One region of the Pseudomonas benzenivorans genome, then DNA from elsewhere that is predicted to be linked to it. Evidence: predicted binding sites of a transcription regulator. Region 1 holds the regulator's gene; each other region holds the start of a gene.
What was found. Region 1 encodes sigma-54, which starts transcription at its own class of promoters, with help from an activator protein. Its sites were predicted from a motif close to ANTGGCATNNANNTTGCTNT; they were not measured.

Region 1 (6,661 bases):
CCCGAACAGGCCATCGAGCAGGCGCTTGCCTGCGAGGCGGCGGCCTTCGCCGCCGACAAGCGCATCAAGAACGCCGATGGCACTACCCTCAACACCCATCAGGGCTGTCGGGTGTATGGCAACAGTCACGGCTTCGTCGGTGGCTACGCCAGCACCCGGCACAGCCTGAGCTGCGTGATGATCGCCGAGGACGGCGGGCAGATGCAGCGCGACTACTGGTACGACGTCAATCGCCAGGGCGAGCTGCTGGCCGATGCCGCGGATATCGGCCGCCGTGCCGCGCAGCGGGCGGTCAGCCGCCTGGGCGCGCGGCCGGTGCCGACCTGCGAGGTGCCGGTGCTGTTTTCCGCCGAGTCGGCGACCGGCCTGTTCGGCCATTTCCTCGCGGCGATTTCCGGCGGCAACCTCTACCGCAACTCCTCCTTCCTCGAAGGCGCCTTGGGCCAGCAGCTGTTCCCCGAGTGGCTCAAGCTCGACGAGCGCCCGCACATCCCGCGCGCCCTGGGCAGTGCGGCGTTCGACGGTGACGGTCTGGCGACCTACGGCAAATCCTTCGTCGAGGGCGGCGAGCTGCTGTCCTATGTGCTGGGCACCTATTCCGGGCGCAAGCTGGGCATGCCCAGCACGGCCAATGCCGGTGGCGTACACAACCTGTTCGTCAGTCACGGCGACGAGGATCAGCAGGCGCTGCTCAAGCGCATGGGACGCGGCCTGCTGGTTACCGAGTTGATGGGCCACGGCCTCAATCTGGTCACCGGCGACTACTCGCGCGGCGCCGGCGGTTACTGGGTGGAGAATGGCGAGATTCAGTTCCCGGTGCAGGAGGTGACCATCGCCGGCAACCTGCGCGACATGTTCAGGCAGATCGTCGCGGTGGGTAACGACCTGGAGTTGCGCAGCAATATCCGCACCGGCTCGGTGCTGATCGAGCGGATGACGGTCGCCGGCAGCTGACGCTTCGGTACGGTTGCACAACGATAAAGGGGGCTGTCCGCCGCGACGGACAGCCCCCTTTATATGGGCGGAAGGTTATTCGCCTTCGTCGAAGTAGTTGTTGATCAGCGCGACCAGCGCCTCGAGCGCGTCGCGGTCCTGCTCGCCTTCGGTGTGCAGGTGGATCGGTGTGCCCTTGCCGGCGGCCAGCATCATCACCGCCATGATGCTCTTGCCGTCCACCAGGCTTTCCGGCGCGCGACCGACCTTGACCTTGCAGGGGTAACGCCCGGCCACGCCGACAAACTTGGCCGCTGCGCGCGCGTGCAGGCCCAGCTTGTTGATGATGGTGATTTCGCAGGAGGGCATCGCGGCGGTTCCTTAGCTGAGGTCGCGGTGGCGAACCTGGACGTTCTTCAGGATGGGTTTCAGGGTTTCGCCAAGGCGGTTGGCCAGGTACACCGAGCGGTGATGGCCGCCGGTGCAGCCGACCGCGACCGTCACGTAGGCCCGATTGCTGGCGGCGAAGCGCGGCAGCCATTTGTTCAGGTAGGCGAGGATGTCCTGGTACATCTCCTCGACATCGGCTTGCGCGGACAGGTACTCGACGACCGGCTGATCGAGCCCGGAGTAGTCGCGCAGGTCCGGCTTCCAGTACGGATTGGGCAGGCAGCGCACGTCGAAGACCAGGTCGGCATCCACCGGCATGCCGCGTTTGAAGCCGAATGACTCGACCAGGAAGGCGGTGCCCGGCTCCGGCTGATTGAGCAGGCGCAGCTTGAGCATGTCGCGCAGCTGGTAGAGGTTGAGGTGGGTGGTGTCGATCTTCAGGTCGGCCAGGTCGATGATCGGCCCGAGCAGCTGGGTCTCGTCGGCAATGGCTTCGGCCAGCGAGCGGGTCTCGCTGGTCAGCGGGTGGCGTCGACGGGTCTCGGAGAAGCGCTTGAGCAGGGTTTCCTCGTCGGCATCCAGGTAGAGCACGTTGCACTGGATGTGCCGGGCGCGCACTTCGTCGAGCAGTTCGGGAAAACGCTTGAGCTGGCTGGGCAGGTTGCGTGCGTCGATGGAGACCGCCACCTGGGGGTGCAGCAGCTCGGTATGCAACAGGGCGCGCTCCGCCAGCTCCGGCAGCAGGCCGGCGGGCAGGTTGTCGATGCAGTAGAAGCCGTTGTCCTCGAGCACATCGAGGGCGGTGCTTTTGCCGGAGCCGGAGCGACCGCTGACGATGATCAAGCGCATGGGGCTAAGTCCTAACGGCTGTTTTGCACGTCCACCACGACCTGGTACAGGGACTCGCTGCTTTGCGCCTGGCGCAGGCGTTCGCGCACGTCGCTGCGGTCAAGCATGCTGGCGATCTGGCGTAGCAGTTCCAGGTGCTCGTCGGTCGCCGCCTCGGGTACCAGCAGGACGAACAACAGGTCGACCGGGGCACCGTCGATGGCGTCGAAGTCGACTGCTGCATCCAGCCGCAGCAGGGCGCTGATCGGGGCGCTGCAGCCGGGTAGGCGGCAGTGCGGAATGGCGATGCCGTTGCCGAAACCGGTGGAGCCGAGCTTTTCGCGGGCGATCAGGCTCTCGAAAATGTCCTGTCCATCCAGGTCGGGCAGCTCGCGCGCCACCAGGTTGGCAATCTGTTCGAGTACGCGTTTCTTACTGCCGCCCGGCACGTTCACCAGGGAACGGCCGGGGGTCAGGATATTTTCAAGTCGGATCATAGGAGGTGAGCGAGGTCAGCGGGCCATGGCGCCCTGCTGGCGTTCGAGCTGCTTTTCCTTGTGCTTGATGAGTTGTCGGTCGAGTTTGTCGGTGAGCAGGTCGATGGCTGCGTACATGTCGTCGTGTTCGGCGTTGGCGACCACTTCGCCGCCGGCGATGTGCAAGGTCGCTTCGATTTTCTGCTTGAGCTTCTCGACCTCCATGGTGACCTGCACATTGGTGATCTTGTCGAAGTGGCGCTCCAGTCGATTGAGTTTCTCGTCGATGTAGTCGCGTAGGGCGTCGGTCACATCCAGTTGATGTCCACTGATGTTGACTTGCATACCGCTTTCTCCTTGTTGCCGTGTGTAAGAGGCAGGCTGTGGAGCCTGCCGCGGGAACACCTTGGCGTGGAAGACTGTGGCACTTCGCTCCCCTCGCGAGCCGGTTTGGCCGCGCGTGGACATGGAGCGAGCGGTGCTCTGTTGTGTGTTGACCTGTCTTCCGTTGAGTGCCGCCTTACATCAACCGCTTGCGCTCACTGGAGGGCGCTATACCGAGGGATTCACGGTATTTGGCGACCGTGCGGCGGGCCACTTGAATGCCCTGTGCCTCCAGTAAACCAGCGATCTTGCTGTCACTCAACGGCTTTTTTGCATTTTCCGCGGCCACCAGTTTCTTGATGATCGCGCGGATGGCGGTCGAGGAGCATTCGCCGCCTTCGGCGGTGCTGACGTGGCTGGAGAAGAAGTACTTCAGCTCGTAGATGCCTCGCGGGGTATGCATGAACTTCTGCGTGGTGACCCGCGAGATGGTCGATTCGTGCATGCCGACCGCTTCGGCGATGTCGTGCAGCACCAGCGGCTTCATCGCCTCGTCGCCGTAGTCGAGGAAGCCGCGCTGATGCTCGACGATCTGGGTGGCGACCTTCATCAGGGTCTCGTTGCGGCTCTGCAGGCTCTTGATGAACCAGCGGGCTTCCTGCAGCTGATTGCGCATGAAGGTGTTGTCGGCGCTGGAGTCGGCGCGCTTGACGAAGCCGGCATACTGCGGATTGACCCGCAGGCGGGGCATGGCTTCCTGGTTGAGTTCGACCAGCCAGCGCTCGTTGTGCTTGCGCACGATGACGTCCGGCACCACGTACTCCGGCTCCCCCGACTGGATCTGCGAGCCGGGTCGCGGGTTGAGGCTCTGGATCAGCTCGATGACCTGGCGCAGCTCGTCTTCCTTGAGCTTCATGCGCCGCATCAGCTGGCTGTAGTCGCGGTTGCCCAGCAGGTCGAGGTAGTCGCCGGCCAGGCGCTGGGCTTCGGCCAGCCAGGGCGTCTTGGCGGGCAGTTGGCGCAGCTGCAACAGCAGGCACTCGCGCAGGTCGCGGGCGGCGATGCCGGCCGGCTCGAACTGCTGGATGCGGTGCAGTACCGCCTCCACTTCGTCGAGCTCGATGTCCAGTTCCGGGTCGAAGGCCTCGAGCACTTCCTCGAGACTCTCCTGCAGGTAGCCCTGCTCGTTGATGCAGTCGATCAGGGTGACGGCGATCAGGCGATCCTTGTCCGACATCGGCGCCAGATTGAGCTGCCAGAGCAGGTGGCTTTGCAGGCTCTCGCCGCTGGAGGTGCGGGTGGTGAAGTCCCACTCGTCGTCGTCGTTGCTCGGCAGGCTGCTGGCGCTGGTCTGGTAGACGTCTTCCCAGGCGGTGTCGACCGGCAGCTCGTTGGGGATGCGCTCGTTCCACTCGCCATCTTCCAGGTTGTCCACCGTCTGCGAGGTTTCCTGGTAGCTGGTCTCCTGGTAGGGCTCTTCCTGCTTGGTGGCCGGGGTGGGGGTGTCGGCGCCATCGGCCATGGGGTCGGAGTTGTCGAAGTCGTCGCCGTCTTCCTGGCGCTCAAGCATCGGGTTGGACTCCAAGGCCTCCTGGATCTCCTGTTGCAGATCCAGGGTGGACAGTTGAAGTAGGCGAATGGCCTGTTGCAGCTGCGGGGTCATCGTCAGCTGCTGGCCCATCTTCAGGACTAGCGATGGTTTCATTGCAGACCTTTTATACCGGCGTCTGTGCGCGATCCACTACAGGGCGCCGTGGCGCCACTAGGAAGCAAATTATATGCCCGACCCCGAGTGTTTTGCCTAGCTCTTGCTGCAGTTCGGCGGTGAAAAGCCGCAGCTAGAGGCGGAACTCGTGGCCCAGGTAAACCTCTTTGACCATCTGGTTGGCCAGGATGGCGGCGGCATCGCCTTCGGCGATCAGTTGGCCGTCGCTGACGATGTACGCCGTTTCGCAGATGTCCAGGGTTTCGCGCACGTTGTGATCGGTGATCAGCACGCCGATGCCCTTGGCCTTGAGGTGATGGATGATCTGCTTGATGTCGCCGACCGATATCGGGTCGACCCCGGCAAAGGGCTCGTCGAGCAGAATGAACTTGGGCGAGGTGGCCAGCGCGCGGGCGATCTCCACGCGGCGCCGTTCACCGCCGGACAGGCTCATGCCGAGGTTGTCGCGGATATGGCTGATGTGGAACTCCTGCAGCAGGTTCTCCAGCTCGTCACGACGCGCGGCGCGGTCCAGCTCCTTGCGGGTCTCGAGGATGGCCATGATGTTGTCGGCCACGCTGAGCTTGCGGAAGATCGAGGCTTCCTGGGGCAGGTAGCCGATGCCGGCGCGAGCGCGGCCATGCATGGGCTGGTGGCTGACGTCGTGGTCGTCGATCAGCACGCGGCCCTGGTCGGCCCGTACCAGGCCGACGATCATGTAGAAACAGGTGGTCTTGCCGGCACCGTTGGGGCCGAGCAGGCCGACGATCTGCCCGCTGTCGATGCTCAGGCTGACGTCGCGGACGACCTGGCGGCCCTTGTAGCTCTTGGCCAGGTGTTGGGCTTTCAGAGTGGCCATTGCTACTGCGCCTGCTGGTCGGCTGGTTTGTTCTTCGGCTGGATCACCATGTCGATGCGCGGGCGCGGCGTGGACACCTTGGTGCCGGTGGCGCGCCCGGCGTTGACGATCTGGCGCTGGGTGTCATAGACGATTTTCTCGCCTTCGAAGGTGTTGCCTTCCTGAATCACCTTGGCCTGGTCGATCAGTACGATGCGCTCGCTGGCGGCGAAATACTGGATGGTCAGGCCGTAGGCCTTGACGATCTGCTTGTCGGCCGCCGGCTTCTGCTCGTAGTAGGCGGGCTTGCCGACGGACGTGAAGATCTCGATATCGCCCTGGGCGTTCTGGGTGATGGTCACGGTGTCGCCGGTGATCTTCAGCGTGCCCTGAGTGATGATGACGTCGCCGCGATAGACGGCCACGCCTTGCTTGTCGTCCAGCTCGGCGCTGTCGGCTTGCACGCGGATGGGCTGGTCACGGTCGGATGGCAGCGCCCAGGCGCAGGCGCTTCCGAGCGCGGCGCTCAAACTGAGTAGAAGGGGGAGGGTTTTAACGAACCTCATGCTGGCCTCTTACGTTGGACAGCAGGAGCATCCTGCCGTCATTCAAGTACGCTTTCATTCCTTGCGCCGTGGTCACCCCGTTCGCCGCATCGATTCTAACGGCTTGCTGGGTCTGCGCATATTCCTTCTCGGGGAACAGTGTCAGGCGGCTGGTGGTGAGAATCGTGGGGCGGCCCTTGGCGTCGGTACGATCGACCCGCACCTGGTCGATCAGTTCGACCTCCTTGCCTTCGGGGGCCACCTCGCCCCGGGCGCTGCGAATCTTCCAAGGGTAAGCGCTGCCGCGGTACAGGTGCATGTTCGGCTCGGTCAGCAGGGTGATGTCGCTGGCCTGGACGTGCTCCAGCTTGCTGGCCGTCATCTCGTAGTGCAGTTTGCCGTCGGCCTGATACTGCACGGTGTTGGCATTGACCACGTAGAAGTCGATGGCGTTTGGCGTGCCCACCGCCGCCGGCCTGTCCGAGAAGCTGTCGGGGTTGATATTCCAGTACCCGACGGCGGCCAGCAGGGCGGCGGCGAGGGTGAACAGGACCGGTGTCAGCAGTTTACGCAGCATAGTGAGCTCTACAGGTAGGCGGCTTGGGCGGCGTCGAGACTGCCC
Region 2 (6,661 bases), 1.0 Mb from region 1:
GAGTTCCGGTTGCTTGGAAAGCGGGTCGAAGGCCGGCAGGGTCAGCACGTTGGTGCCCAGGCCCTTGAGGAAGCGGTCGCCCCAGTGCATCGGCAGGTAGGCCTGGCCGGAGCGCACCGCCTCGTCGCCCTGCACCGGCAGGATCAGACTGCCGCGCCGGCTGCGCACCTTGACCAGATCGCCGGCCTGCAGGCGGCGCCGGCGCAGCTCGTCCGGGTGCAGGCTGAGCGCGGCTTCGGGGGCGTGGCCGAACAGCCGGGCGGCGGTGCCGGTGCGGCTCATGCCGTGCCACTGGTCGCGCAGGCGGCCGGTATTGAGGGTCAGCGGGAAGCGTGCCTCGCGCTTCTCCTTCGGCGCACGATAGGGGTCGGCGTGAAAGTGCGCGCGACCGCTGGCGGTGGGAAAGCGGCCATCGCCATACAGGCGCGCGGTACCCTGACGGGCGCCGGCCGGGAAGGGCCACTGCTGTGGACCCAGCTGATCGATCAGCGCGTAGGAGAGGCCCGACAAGTCGAGGTCGCGGCCCTGGGTCAGCTGCTTGTACTCCTCGAACAGCGCCTCGGGCCGGTCGAAGGTGAACAGGCTGGGCTGGCCGGGGCGCAGTCGGGCTTCCAGGCGGCGGGCGAAATCCGTAGTGATCGCCCAGTCGGCCCGCGCCTGCCCGGGCGCCGGCACGGCAGGGCGCACATGGCTGAGCCGGCGTTCGGAGTTGGTCACCGTACCGTGCTTCTCGCCCCAGCTGGCGGCCGGCAGCAGCAGGTCGGCATAGCGACAGGTCTCGGTGGTGAAGAAGGCTTCCTGTACCACCACAAAAGGACAAGCGGCGAGGGCCTGGTGCACCTTGTTCTGGTCCGGCAGCGACTGCGCCGGGTTGGTGCAGGCGATCCACAGCGCCTTGATCTTGCCGGAGGCCACCGCGTCGAACAGCTCGATGGCGGTCAGCCCGGTGCTGTCTGGCAGACCGTCGACGCCCCAGTAGCCGGCGACCTCGGCGCGGTGCTCGGGGTTGGCGGCGTCGCGGTGGCCCGGCAGCAGGTTGGACAGGCTGCCGGTTTCGCGCCCGCCCATGGCGTTGGGTTGACCGGTGAGGGAGAAGGGGCCGGCACCGGGTTTGCCGATCTGCCCGGTGGCCAGGTGCAGGTTGATCAGCGCGCTGTTCTTCGCGCTGCCTGCGCTGGACTGGTTCAGACCCATGCACCACAGCGACAGGAACGAAGGCGCCCGGCCGATCAGTTCGGCGCAGGCCTGCAGCTGCTCCAGGGCGATGCCGCAGATGTCGGCGACATTGCCCGGCGTGTAGTCGCGCACCAGCTTCTTCAGGGCCTCGAAGCCCTCGGTGTGGGCCTCGATGAAGTCGCGGTCGATCCAGCCTTCCCAGAGGAGGATGTGCAGGATGCCGTGGAACAGCGCCACGTCGGTGCCCGGCAGGATGGCCAGGTGCAGGTCGGCCAGTTCGCAGGTGTCGGTGCGCCGCGGGTCGATGACGATGACCTTCATCTCCGGGCGCCTGGCCTTGGCTTCTTCCAGGCGGCGGAACAGCACCGGATGGGCATAGGCCATATTGCTGCCGGCGATCAGCACGCAGTCGCTCTGCTCGATGTCCTCGTAATTGCAGGGCGGCGCGTCGGCGCCCAGGCTGCGCTTGTAGCCGACCACCGCACTGGACATGCACAGGCGCGAGTTGGAGTCGAGGTTGTTGGTGCCGACCAGGGCCCGGGCCAGCTTGTTGAAGGCGTAGTAGTCCTCGGTCAGCAGCTGGCCGGAGACGTAGAAGGCCACGCTGTCCGGGCCGTGCTCGCGGATGGTCTCGGCGAACACGCTGGCGGCGTGGTCCAGGGCGCTGTCCCAGTCGGTTTGCGTACGCGCCAGGTCCTTGCCCAGGCGCAGCTCGGGATACAGGCCGCGGGCGTCGAGGTCGCCGGTCAGGTGCAGCGTCGAGCCCTTGCTGCACAGCTTGCCGAAGTTGGCCGGGTGGCTGGGATCGCCCTTGACGCCGAGAATCTTCTCGCCGTCGTGTTCGATCAGCACGCCACAGCCGACGCCGCAGTAGCAGCAGGTCGAGGCGGTGATCTGGTTGGTGCTGGCCATGGTTCGGGGCTCCTACAGGCGTGGGGTGGACGACGCTGTGCGGGTCCACCGGTAGGTGGCGGTGGAAACGCCCGCGGCGTAGTCCACCCTGTGGCTCACGCGCACTCTTTCGCGGCATTCAGGGCCAGCAGCACCCGGCCGTTCTCGACTTTCGCCTGGTGCCGGTGGGCGCAACCGACATCCGGGGCCACGGCTTCGCCGCTGGCCAGCTCGATCTGCCAGTTGTGCAGTGGGCAGGCCACGCGCTTGCCGTAGATCAGGCCCTGGGACAGCGGCCCGCCCTTGTGCGGGCAGCGGTCGTCGAGGGCGAAGACTTCATCTGCGGACGTCCGAAAGAGCGCGATGTCGCCTTTCGGGCCTTTGACGATGCGCGAGCCCAGTACGTTGATCTCTTCCAGGGCGCAGATATCCAGCCAGGTCATACGGAGGCCTCCTCGAGCTGCACGACGGTGATGCGGTCGAATTCTTTCTTCAGGTTCGGGGTTTCGATGCGCTCCTTCCACGGGTCCTGCTCGAAGGACAGCGCGTACTGCAGGCGGGCGTTGAGCGCCTTGCGGTTGTCGGCGTCCTCGATCACCGCCTTCTTGATGTGCTCCATGCCCACGCGCTGCAGGTAGTGCACGGTGCGCTCCAGGTAGAAGGCTTCCTCGCGATACAGCTGGAGGAAGGCGCCGTTGTACTCGCGTACTTCCTCGGCGGTCTTGAGCTTGACGAAGAACTCGGCGACCTCGGTCTTGATCCCGCCGTTGCCGCCGATGTACATCTCGAAACCCGAGTCCACACCGATGATGCCGACGTCCTTGATGCCGGCCTCGGCGCAGTTGCGCGGGCAGCCGGAGACCGCCAGCTTGACCTTGTGCGGCGACCACATGTTGAACAGGTCGTGCTCCAGGTCGATGCCCAGCTGGGTCGAGTTCTGCGTGCCGAAGCGGCAGAACTCGCTGCCCACACAGGTCTTCACGGTGCGGATGGACTTGCCGTAGGCGTGGCCGGAGGGCATGTCCAGCTCCTTCCACACCGCCGGCAGGTCGTCCTTCTTGATCCCCAGGAGGTCGATGCGCTGGCCGCCGGTGACCTTGACCATGGGCACCTGGTACTTGTCGGCCACGTCGGCGATGCGGCGCAGCTCGGAGGGGTTGGTCACCCCGCCCCACATGCGCGGCACCACCGAGTAGGTGCCGTCCTTCTGGATGTTGGCGTGGGCGCGCTCGTTGATCAGGCGCGACTGCGGGTCGTCCTTGGCCTCGCCAGGCCAGGTGGAGATCAGGTAGTAGTTCAGCGCCGGGCGGCAGGTGGCGCAGCCGTTCGGCGTGCTCCAGTTCATGAAGGCCATGGCGTCGGCCAGGCTGGTCAGGTGCTGCTCGCGGATGGTCTTGCGGATCTGCCCGTGGTTGAAGTCGCTGCAGCCGCAGATGGCTTTCTCGCTTTTGGGCTTCACATCCGCCGCGCCGCCGACGGTGCTGATCAGGATCTGCTCCACCAGGCCTGCGCAGGAGCCGCAGGAACTGGCGGCCTTGGTGTGCTTCTTGACCTCGTCGACCGAGAACAGGCCGTTCTCCTGGATGGCCTTGACGATACTGCCCTTGCATACGCCGTTGCAGCCGCACACCTCCATGCTGTCGGGCATGTTGGCGGTCTTGTCGGCGCCCTGGTGACCGACGTCGCCGATGGCGCCTTCGCCGAACATCAGGTGGTCGCGGATCTCGCCGACGTTGTGGTTCTCGCGGATCTGGCGGAAGTACCAGCCGCCGTCGGCGGTGTCGCCGTACAGGCAGGCGCCGACCAGCACGTCGTCCTTGATCACCAGCTTCTTGTACACGCCGCCGATGGGGTCGGAGAGGGTGATGGTCTCGGTGCCTTCGCCGCCCATGAATTCGCCGGCGGAGAACAGGTCGATGCCGGTGACCTTGAGCTTGGTCGAGGTGACCGAGCCCTGGTAGCGGGAGTAGCCGAGCTGGGCCAGGTGGTTGGCACAGACCTTGGCCTGCTCGAACAGCGGCGCCACCAGGCCGTAGGCGATGCCGCGGTGGCTGGCGCATTCGCCGATGGCGTAGACCCGCGGGTCGAAGGTCTGCAGGGTGTCGTTGACCAGGATGCCGCGGTTGCAGGCGATCCCGGCCTTCTCCGCCAGCTCGCTGTTGGGGCGGATGCCGGCGGCCATCACCACCAGGTCGGCGGGAATCACCTCGCCGTCCTTGAACTTCACCGCGCAGACCCGGCCCTCGCCGTTGTCCAGCAGTTCGGCGGTGTGCTTGGGCAGGAGGAACTTCAGGCCGCGGTCTTCCAGGGACTTCTGCAGCAGGTCGCCGGCGGTGCGGTCGAGCTGGCGCTCCAGCAGCCAGTCGCCGATATGCACCACGGTGACGTCCATGCCGCGCAGCTTGAGGCCGTTGGCCGCTTCCAGGCCGAGCAGGCCGCCGCCGATGACCACCGCGTGCTTATGGATCTTGGCGGTCTCCATCATCATCTGGGTGTCGGCGATGTCGCGGTAGCCGATCACCCCGTCCAGGTCCTTGCCGGGAATCGGCAGGATAAAGGGGTTGGAGCCGGTGGCGATAAGCAGACGGTCGTACCCGGCCTCGCTGCCGTCGTCGGCGATCACCTTGCGCGCCTTGCGGTCGATGTCGACCACCTTGCGCCCCAGCCGCAGGTCGATGCCGTTGTCGGCGTACCAGGCCAGGTCGTTGAGGACGATCTCCTCGAAGGTCTGCTCACCGGCCAGCACCGGCGAGAGCAGGATGCGGTTGTAGTTCGGGTGCGGCTCGGCACCGAATACCGTGATGTCGTACAGGTCCGGGGCGAGCTTGAGCAGCTCTTCGAGGGTTCTGACCCCGGCCATGCCGTTGCCGATCATCACCAGCTTGAGTTTCTTCATGGGTTCTCACCGTCACCATTAACCGGAAAACAAAAAAGGCGTCCCGCCAGCAAGCTAGCGAGGACGCCTTTGTCCAGGTCCCGTTCTCTCGGGAAGCGCGACCTTCCACGTTGAAGGTCGCGCCTTATTTAATTTGTACAAATGCTTTAGCAGGCTCTGTGCCAACTCCAGGAACTGCCCGACTCATGGGGCTTTCAGCGTTCTACGCGGCTGTCAGTAGCGGGGCTGGACTGCTGCCGGCGCACCTGATTAAGGCGAGTTGCGCCGTTATGGTGCATCTTTCGGTGGTTTGCCTAGCTGAGCAGCAGCACCAGCAGGACCAGGTTCAGCAGCAGGGAAACCAGGGCCACGGTGCGCCAGACCAGCAGCGGCTCGCGCTCCAGCAGCGGTCGGGGCCGGTTGCTGAGGGCCTGGCGGTCGCCCTGCTCCAGGACCAGCAGCCATTCCTCGGCGGTCTCGAAGCGCTGCTGCGGGTCGACGCTGACCGCACGGCTGAGGCTCTCGTCCAGCCAGCTGGGCAGGTCGGGGCGATAACGGCTGGCCGGGGTTGGGTTGGCGAAGCGCGGGTGCTGGAAGGCCTCTATCTCGCCATAGGGATAGTGGCCGGTAAGCAGGTGATAGAGGGTCACGCCGGCCGCGTAGAGGTCCTGGCTGGCGCTGGGCGGGCTGCCGGCGAAGGCTTCCGGGGCGATATAGCTGGGGGTGCCCGGCAGGCTGCCGGCCTCGTCGCGGGACAGCCCCGGGCAATAGGCCAGGCCGAAGTCGAGCACGCGCAGCTCGCCGTCATTGCCCCACAGCAGGTTCTCCGGCTTGATGTCGCGGTGCAGGATATTGCGCCGGTGCAGCAGGCCCACGGCCTTGATCAGGCGCGGGGCGATGTCCAGCCACTGTGGAAGGGGCAGCGGGCCGGACAGGCGCAGGTGCTCGGCCAGGGTCTGCCCGGCATATTCGCGCTGCACGTAATACAGGTGCTGACGCTGCGGCAGCGGGTGCACTTCGGCGAAGTGGCGACCGGCCACCCGGCGCAGGAACCACTCCTCCTGCAACAGCGCCGGGCCGGCCTGGGCCTCGTCGGCGCGGCTCGGCGGCAGGGTCTTGAGCAGCCAGCGTCGTGCCTGGCTGTCGCGCACCCGGTAGACCAGGGACTGGCGCGACTCGCCGAGCAGGCGTTCGACCTGCCAGTCCTCGAAGACCTGGCCCTCGCGCAGCCTGGGCGGCAGCGGCCAGTGGGCCAGCTGCGCCAAGGTATCGGCCAGGCCGCTCTGCGGCAGGCCGTCGACCCGCACCAGCAGGGCGCTGGCATTGTCCTGGCTGCCGGCCAGGTGGGCGGCGCTGACCAGCGCCTCGGCGGCCGCAGCCGGGTCCGGCTCTTCGTGCAGGATGCGCTGGATGCCGGTGTCACCGAGCACCGCCCAGACACCGTCGCTGACCAGCAGGAAACTCTCGCCCTGGCGCAGCTCGCCGTCCAGGTAGTCCACCACCAGGTGCTGGTCCAGGCCCAAGGCGCGCTTGAGCACATGCTGCATGCCTGGCTGCTCCCAAACATGGTCTTCGCTGAGGCGCTCGAGCTGCTGGCCGTGCCAGCGATAGGCGCGGCAGTCGCCGACATGCGCCAGGGTGAAGCGGCGGCCGCGCAGAACCAGGGCGCTGAGGGTGGTGAGCAGCGGCTGGCCGCCGCCATTGGCCAGCAACCAGCGG
Region 3 (6,661 bases), 1.0 Mb from region 1:
TTTGTCGAGCGACTTGTTTGAGTGACGTGGTCAGGCCGGGATGCTGTGCTTGAGTTCGCCCAGCAGCTCGATCAGCACCTGGATGTCGGCATCGCTGGTGCGCCAGGACGACACGCTGAGGCGGAAGGCCGGGCGTCCCTGCCAGAGGGTCGGGCCGAACCACACCTGCCCGGAGGCCTGTGCCGCCTGGCGGATGGCCACGGTCTGTTCGTCGTTGTCGGCGCGCACCAGCACCTGATTCAGCACGGCGCGGTTGAGCACCTGATAGCCCTGGGCGCGCAAACTGCTGGCGAGGTGGCCGGCCTGGCGGATATGCCGGTCGATCATCTCGCGCAGGCCGGCGCGGCCGAGGCTCGACAGCGCCGCCCAGATCGCCACCCCGCGGGCACGGCGGGAAAACTCCAGGGTCAGGTTCTTCTGCGCATCCTTGGAGGCCGTGGCGTAGGCGGCGTCGCTGTTCATCGCGGTGGCCAGGGCCTCGGCGTCGCGGCAGATGGCCATGGCGCCGTCGTAGGGGGTGTTCAGCCACTTGTGGCCGTCGGTGGTCCAGCTGTCGGCCAGCTCCACCCCGGCTGCCAGGTGGGCCGAGGACGAGGCCCGGGCCCAGAGACCGAAGGCGCCATCGACGTGTACCCAGGCGCCCGCCGCCTTGGCCCTGGGGATCAGTTCGGCGAAGGGGTCGAACTCGCCGGTGTTCACCTCGCCGGCCTGCAGGCAGAGGATGGTCATGTCATCCAGCGCCGGCAGCTGCTGCGGATCGACCCGTCCTTCGCCATCGGTCGGCGCGACGATCAGCCGGTTCACGCCGAAACCGAGGATACGCAGGGCCTTCTTCACGGTGATGTGGCAGCTGGCGGAAACCACCACCCGCACTTCCGGGGCGCCGACCAGACCGTCGCCGTCGAAGTCCCAGCCCTTGCTGGCCAGCAGTTTGCGCCGGGCGGCGGACAGGCAGGCGAGGGTGCAGGCGGTGGCGCTGGTGCCGAAACCCACGGCGCTTTGCGTCGGCAGACCGAGCAGCTCACAGACCCAGCGACCGGCGATGCGCTCCAGGGTGTCGGCGGCCGGCGAGTTGTCGAACGATGAGGCGCACTGGTCCCAGGCCAGCACCATGCGCTCCGCCGCGGCGGCCGCGGGCAGGGTGGCGCCGATGACGAAGCCGAAATAGCGCGGGCCGTTGGAGGCGACGGTGGCCGGCGAGCCGATCTCGTCCAGGCGCCGCAGCACGTCTTCGGCCGCCATGCCGTGTTCCGGGGGCGCCTGCTCGAAGGCTTTCAGGTCGGCGATGGCGGCGGGCGTCGGGAATACCGGGCGGTTGGCAATGCCATCGAAGTAGCTGAGGGCGCGGCGATCGGCGTCGGCCAGAAGTTGGCGTTCTTCGCTGGGGCTGGTCATGCTGGCGGGTCTCGCTGTGGGTTGGACAAGGGCCTCCAGCTTAGCCAGTGCTATCGAGGTGCAGCAGGCACAATCGGCCGATGAAACGGACGTACAGCGCCCGCTACAGGCGGTACGAGGTCGCACACAGTTGCCTTTCGGCCAGTACAGTTGCGCGGCGGGCTGGGTTCAACCGCCGAGCATGTCGTGCATGGCGATGATCTGCTCGGCGACCTGGATCAGCTTCTGCTGGCGACTCATGGCCTGGCGGCGCATGAGGGTGTAGGCCTCCTCCTCATTGCAGCTCTTCATCTTCATCAGCAGGCCCTTGGCCAGTTCGATGCGCTTGCGCTCGGCCAGCTGGGCGTCGCGCGCCTGCAATTGCGCGCGCAGGGCCTGATCGCTCTCGAAGCGGGCCATGGCCACGTCGAGAATCGGCTGCAGGCGCTCGGCCGCGATGCCTTCGACGATGTAGGCGCTGACCCCGGACTGGATGGCCTGGCGCATGACCTTGGGGTCGTGCTCGTCGGTGAACATGACGATGGGTCGAGGCTGGTCACGGCTGACCAGCACCACCTGCTCCATGACGTCGCGGCCGGGCGATTCGCTGTCGATCAGGATGACGTCGGGACGGACCGCCTCGACCCGCTCGGGCAGGTCGATGGTCAGGCCGGACTCGTCGATCACCTCGAAGCCGGCTTCGATCAGGGCGGCCCTGAGTCGGCCAACCTTTTTCGGTGTGTCGTTGATCAGGAGAATGCGCAGCATGGTGGTGTCGGTTCCGCGGGGTCAGAGGGCTGAGGTCAGGCTGGCATCGGCCAGGGCGTGCAGGGCGAAGCTGCGGGCGTAGCCGGCGGGGTCGGAGCCATCCCAGACCTTGCCGTCGAGAAGCGTGGCGCTGCGCAGCGGCGACGCCGGCACGACGATGGCCAGCGCCGCGGCCGCCTCCTGATACAGCTTGAGCTGCTGGACCTGGCGGGCCACCTCGAAGTAGTCCGGGTCCTCGCGCAGCAGGCCCCAGCGCCGGAACTGGGTCATGAACCAGAGGCCGTCGGACAGGTAGGGCATGTTCACCTGGCCCCCGTCGAAGAAGCGCAGCCGATGGGCATCCAGCCAGGCATGGCCGTTGCCATCCTCGTACTGCCCGAGCAGGCGCGGCTGGATGGCGTTCAGCGGTGCGTCCAGGTATTCGCGAGCGCTGATCAGCTGTGCCGTGCTGCGCCTGTTGTCGTCGCTCTGGTCGATGAAGCGGCTGGCTTCCAGCACCGCCATCACCAGGGCGCGGGCGGTGTTCGGGTAGGCGTCGACGAACGCCTGGGTGCAACCCAGGACCTTTTCCGGATGATCCGCCCAGATCGACTGGCTGGTGGCCAGGGTAAAGCCCTTTCTTTCGGCGATCGCCTGGGCGCCCCAGGGTTCGCCGGCGCAGAAGCCGTCGATGCGCCCGGCCCGCAGGTGGGCGACCATCTGCGACGGGGGGACGACCAGGGTGCGCACATCCTCGAGGGGGTGAATGCCCTGGCTGGCCAGCCAGTAGTAGAGCCACAGGGCATGGGTGCCGGTGGGGAAGGTCTGTGCCAGGGTGAGCTTTGCACCCTTTCCGTGCACCCGTGCGCGCAGCGCTTCAGGATGGGTCACCCCGGCCGCTTGCAGAGGCTGCGAGAGGTTGATGCTCTGGCCGTTCTGCGACAGCCCCATGAGCACCGCCATGTCCACCGGCGGCGTGCCGCCGATGCCCAGGTGCACGGCATAGAGCAGGCCGTAGAGGCCCTGGGCCGCGTGCAGCTCGCCGCTGAGCAGCTTGTCGCGCAGGGTTGCCCAGGAGGCCTGGCGTTGCAGGTTGAGGGTCAGGCCATAGGGCTGGGCGAAGCCCTGGGTGGCGGCAACGATCAGCGAGGCCGAGTCGGTGAGCGCCATGAAGCCGAGGTTCAGGGCGCTCTTTTCCGGGGCATCACTGCCATTGACCCAGGCCAGGGCGTCGTCACGGGGTACAGCGTGTTCGCTCATCGCGCATTCCTTTCTCAACACCTCGGGTCGCCTGCGCTGCGCACAGCCAGCGGAACGACGCCCTTGCCATAAGGCCGACTGCCGCGTTGGCGCGGGCCTGTTTAGTGTGTTTAAGCAAGCGATATGCCACGGCCACGGAATGTCGCCCATAAAAAAGCCCCGCACGGGGCGGGGCTCTTTCGACGCGGGTAACGCTTAGGCTTGAACGACCGGGATCTGGGCGTTGGCAGCGGCTTCGCGGAACTCGGCGATCTGGTCGAAGCTCAGGTAGCGGTAGACGTCCGCCGCCATGCTGTCGATGTCCTTGGCGTAGACCATGTACTCCTCGACCGTCGGCAGCTTGCCGGTGATCGCGGCGACCGCTGCCAGTTCGGCAGAGGCCAGGTACACGTTGGCGCCATCGCCCAGACGGTTGGGGAAGTTGCGGGTCGAGGTCGAGACCACGGTGGAGTTGGCGGCGACCCGTGCCTGGTTACCCATGCACAGCGAGCAGCCCGGCATTTCCATGCGTGCACCGGCCTTGCCGTAGATGCCGTAGTAGCCTTCCTCGGTCAGCTGGTGGGCATCCATCTTGGTCGGCGGCGACAGCCACAGACGGGTCGGAATGCCGCCCTTGACCTTGTCCAGCAGCTTGCCGGCGGCGCGGAAGTGACCGATGTTGGTCATGCACGAACCGATGAACACCTCGTCGATCTTCTCGCCCTGAACGCTGGACAGCAGACGGGCGTCGTCCGGATCGTTCGGTGCGCAGAGCACCGGCTCCTTCAGCTCGCTCAGGTCGATCTCGATGACTTCGGCGTACTCGGCGTCGGCATCGGCGCTCATCAGCTCCGGGTTGGCCAGCCAGGCTTCCATGGCCTGGGCGCGGCGTTCCATGGTGCGGGCATCGCCGTAGCCTTCGCTGATCATCCAGCGCAGCAGGGTGATGTTCGACTTCAGGTACTCGGCGATGGCCTTTTCCGGCAGCTTGATGGTGCAACCGGCGGCCGAACGCTCGGCGGAGGCGTCGGACAGTTCGAACGCCTGCTCGACGGTCAGTTCGTCGAGACCTTCGATCTCCAGGATGCGGCCGGAAAAGGCGTTCTTCTTGCCCTTCTTCTCGACGGTCAGCAGGCCCTTCTGGATGGCGTAGTAGGGGATGGCATGGACCAGGTCACGCAGGGTGATCCCGGGCTGCATCTTGCCCTTGAAACGCACCAGGATGGATTCCGGCATGTCCAGCGGCATGACGCCGGTGGCGGCGGCGAAGGCCACCAGGCCGGAACCGGCCGGGAAGCTGATGCCCATCGGGAAGCGGGTGTGCGAGTCGCCGCCGGTGCCGACGGTGTCCGGCAGCAGCATGCGGTTCAGCCAGCTGTGGATGATGCCGTCGCCCGGACGCAGGGACACGCCGCCGCGGGTGCGGATGAAGTCCGGCAGGGTGTGGTGGGTGGTGACGTCGATCGGCTTCGGATAGGCCGCGGTGTGGCAGAAGGACTGCATCACCAGGTCGGCGGAGAAGCCCAGGCAAGCCAGGTCCTTCAGCTCGTCGCGGGTCATGGGACCTGTGGTGTCCTGGGAGCCGACGGTGGTCATCTTCGGCTCGCAGTAGGTGCCCGGACGCACGCCGGTCACGCCGCAGGCCTTGCCGACCATCTTCTGCGCCAGGGTGAAACCCTTGCCGCTGTCAACCGGCTGCTCCGGCTTCTTGAACAGGTCGGAAGAACCCAGACCCAGTTCGGCGCGGGCCTTCTCGGTCAGGCCGCGGCCGACGATCAGCGGGATACGGCCGCCAGCGCGGACTTCGTCGAGCAGCACCGGGGTCTTCAGTTCGAAGGTGGTGATGACCTCTTCGCTGCCGTGCTTGCAGACCTTGCCGGCATAGGGGTAGACGTCGATCACGTCGCCCATGTTGAGGTTCGACACGTCGAACTCGATCGGCAGGGCGCCGGCGTCTTCCATGGTGTTGTAGAAGATCGGGGCGATCTTGGAGCCGAAGCAGAAGCCACCGGCGCGCTTGTTCGGAACAAAGGGGATGTCGTCGCCGAAGAACCACAGCACCGAGTTGGTGGCGGACTTGCGCGAGGAACCGGTGCCGACCACGTCGCCGACGTAGGCGACCGGGAAGCCCTTGGCCTTGACCGCTTCGATCTGCTTGAGCGGACCGATGGCGCCTTGCTGCTCGGGCTCGATGCCGTCGCGGGCCATCTTCAGCATGGCCAGGGCGTGCAGCGGGATGTCCGGACGCGACCAGGCGTCGGGCGCCGGGGACAGGTCATCGGTGTTGGTTTCGCCGGGGACCTTGAACACGGTCAGGCTGTATTTCTCGGCGATCGCCGGGCGCTTGGTGAACCACTCGCCATCGGCCCAGGACTGCAGCACGGCCTTGGCGTGGGCGTTGCCGGCCTTGGCTTGTTCGGCGACGTCGTGGAAGGCGTCGAACATCAGCAGGGTGTGCTTCAGTTGCTCGGCGGCGACGCTGGCCAACTCGGCGTCATCCAGCAACTCGACCAGGGTGGCGATGTTGTAGCCGCCCTGCATGGTGCCGAGCAGTTCGACGGCGCGCTGCTTGTTGATCAGCGGGGAGGTGGCTTCGCCCTTGGCCACGGCAGAGAGGAACCCGGCCTTGACGTAGGCGGCTTCGTCGACGCCTGGCGGCACGCGGTTGGTGATCAGGTCAACGAGGAATTCTTCTTCGCCAGCCGGCGGGTTTTTCAGCAGCTCGACCAGGCCTGCGGTTTGTTCGGCGTTCAGCGGCTGGGGCACGATACCCTGAGCGGCACGCTCTGCTACGTGGTTGCGATAGGCTTCAAGCACAGTTATTACCCTCATCAGTGGTCCCAAAGGGTTGTCCGGGACGCGTATCCAGAAAACACCGAATCAAGCGCTTCGTGGCTTTTTGAGCCGCTCGGCCGAGATTTCAGGGATTCCTTCCAGAAGCTGCTTTCAAAGTTTTACGCCGGCAGGACGGGGTAGATGAGGGCTGGCGCAGACGCTTGAAGGGGGGTTCAAGAGCCGGCGCCAACATCGTACCTGCAGGATCGACTGTGCTCGTGACGCTTTGAAAACAGCTTCCAACGGACATTGGCGCCTATAAAAGGCGCGCCGATACTACTGCAAAGCGCGGGCAAAGTTAAGCGATTGCCGTCGGCCGGATGGGGATGATCTGGCTTGGACAAAGGGCTAAGATGCCAGGCCGTTTCGCCTTCGACGCCGTTCTCGCCATGTCCAATCACCGCATCAAGACCCCCTGTGTAGGCCTGTGTTCGACCGTCTACGGTGACCTGGTGTGCCGCGGGTG

Region 2: nirB (nitrite reductase large subunit NirB) is a predicted target of sigma-54. The motif match lies at 5,110-5,129, and genes of this name have one in related genera.
Region 3: KDW96_RS21275 (CmpA/NrtA family ABC transporter substrate-binding protein) is a predicted target of sigma-54. The motif match lies at 3,493-3,512, and genes of this name have one in related genera.

What each region holds. Positions count from the first base shown of each region.
Region 1 covers NZ_CP073346.1:3,546,315-3,552,975, forward strand. The annotation lists gene pmbA (metalloprotease PmbA) at 1-954, shown strand, start outside; gene KDW96_RS16595 (HPr family phosphocarrier protein) at 1,030-1,302, opposite strand; gene rapZ (RNase adapter RapZ) at 1,315-2,172, opposite strand; gene ptsN (PTS IIA-like nitrogen regulatory protein PtsN) at 2,184-2,648, opposite strand; gene hpf (ribosome hibernation-promoting factor, HPF/YfiA family) at 2,664-2,972, opposite strand; gene KDW96_RS16615 (RNA polymerase factor sigma-54) at 3,148-4,656, opposite strand; gene lptB (LPS export ABC transporter ATP-binding protein) at 4,790-5,515, opposite strand; gene lptA (lipopolysaccharide transport periplasmic protein LptA) at 5,518-6,060, opposite strand; gene lptC (LPS export ABC transporter periplasmic protein LptC) at 6,047-6,616, opposite strand; gene KDW96_RS16635 (KdsC family phosphatase) at 6,625-6,661, opposite strand, start outside.
Region 2 covers NZ_CP073346.1:4,559,174-4,565,834, forward strand. The annotation lists gene KDW96_RS21185 (nitrate reductase) at 1-2,088, opposite strand, end outside; gene nirD (nitrite reductase small subunit NirD) at 2,184-2,510, opposite strand; gene nirB (nitrite reductase large subunit NirB) at 2,507-4,963, opposite strand; gene KDW96_RS21200 (bifunctional protein-serine/threonine kinase/phosphatase) at 5,257-6,661, opposite strand, start outside.
Region 3 covers NZ_CP073346.1:4,577,255-4,583,915, forward strand. The annotation lists gene KDW96_RS21265 (pyridoxal phosphate-dependent decarboxylase family protein) at 31-1,395, opposite strand; gene KDW96_RS21270 (ANTAR domain-containing response regulator) at 1,564-2,142, opposite strand; gene KDW96_RS21275 (CmpA/NrtA family ABC transporter substrate-binding protein) at 2,164-3,381, opposite strand; gene acnB (bifunctional aconitate hydratase 2/2-methylisocitrate dehydratase) at 3,577-6,177, opposite strand; gene KDW96_RS21285 (DUF1289 domain-containing protein) at 6,585-6,661, shown strand, end outside.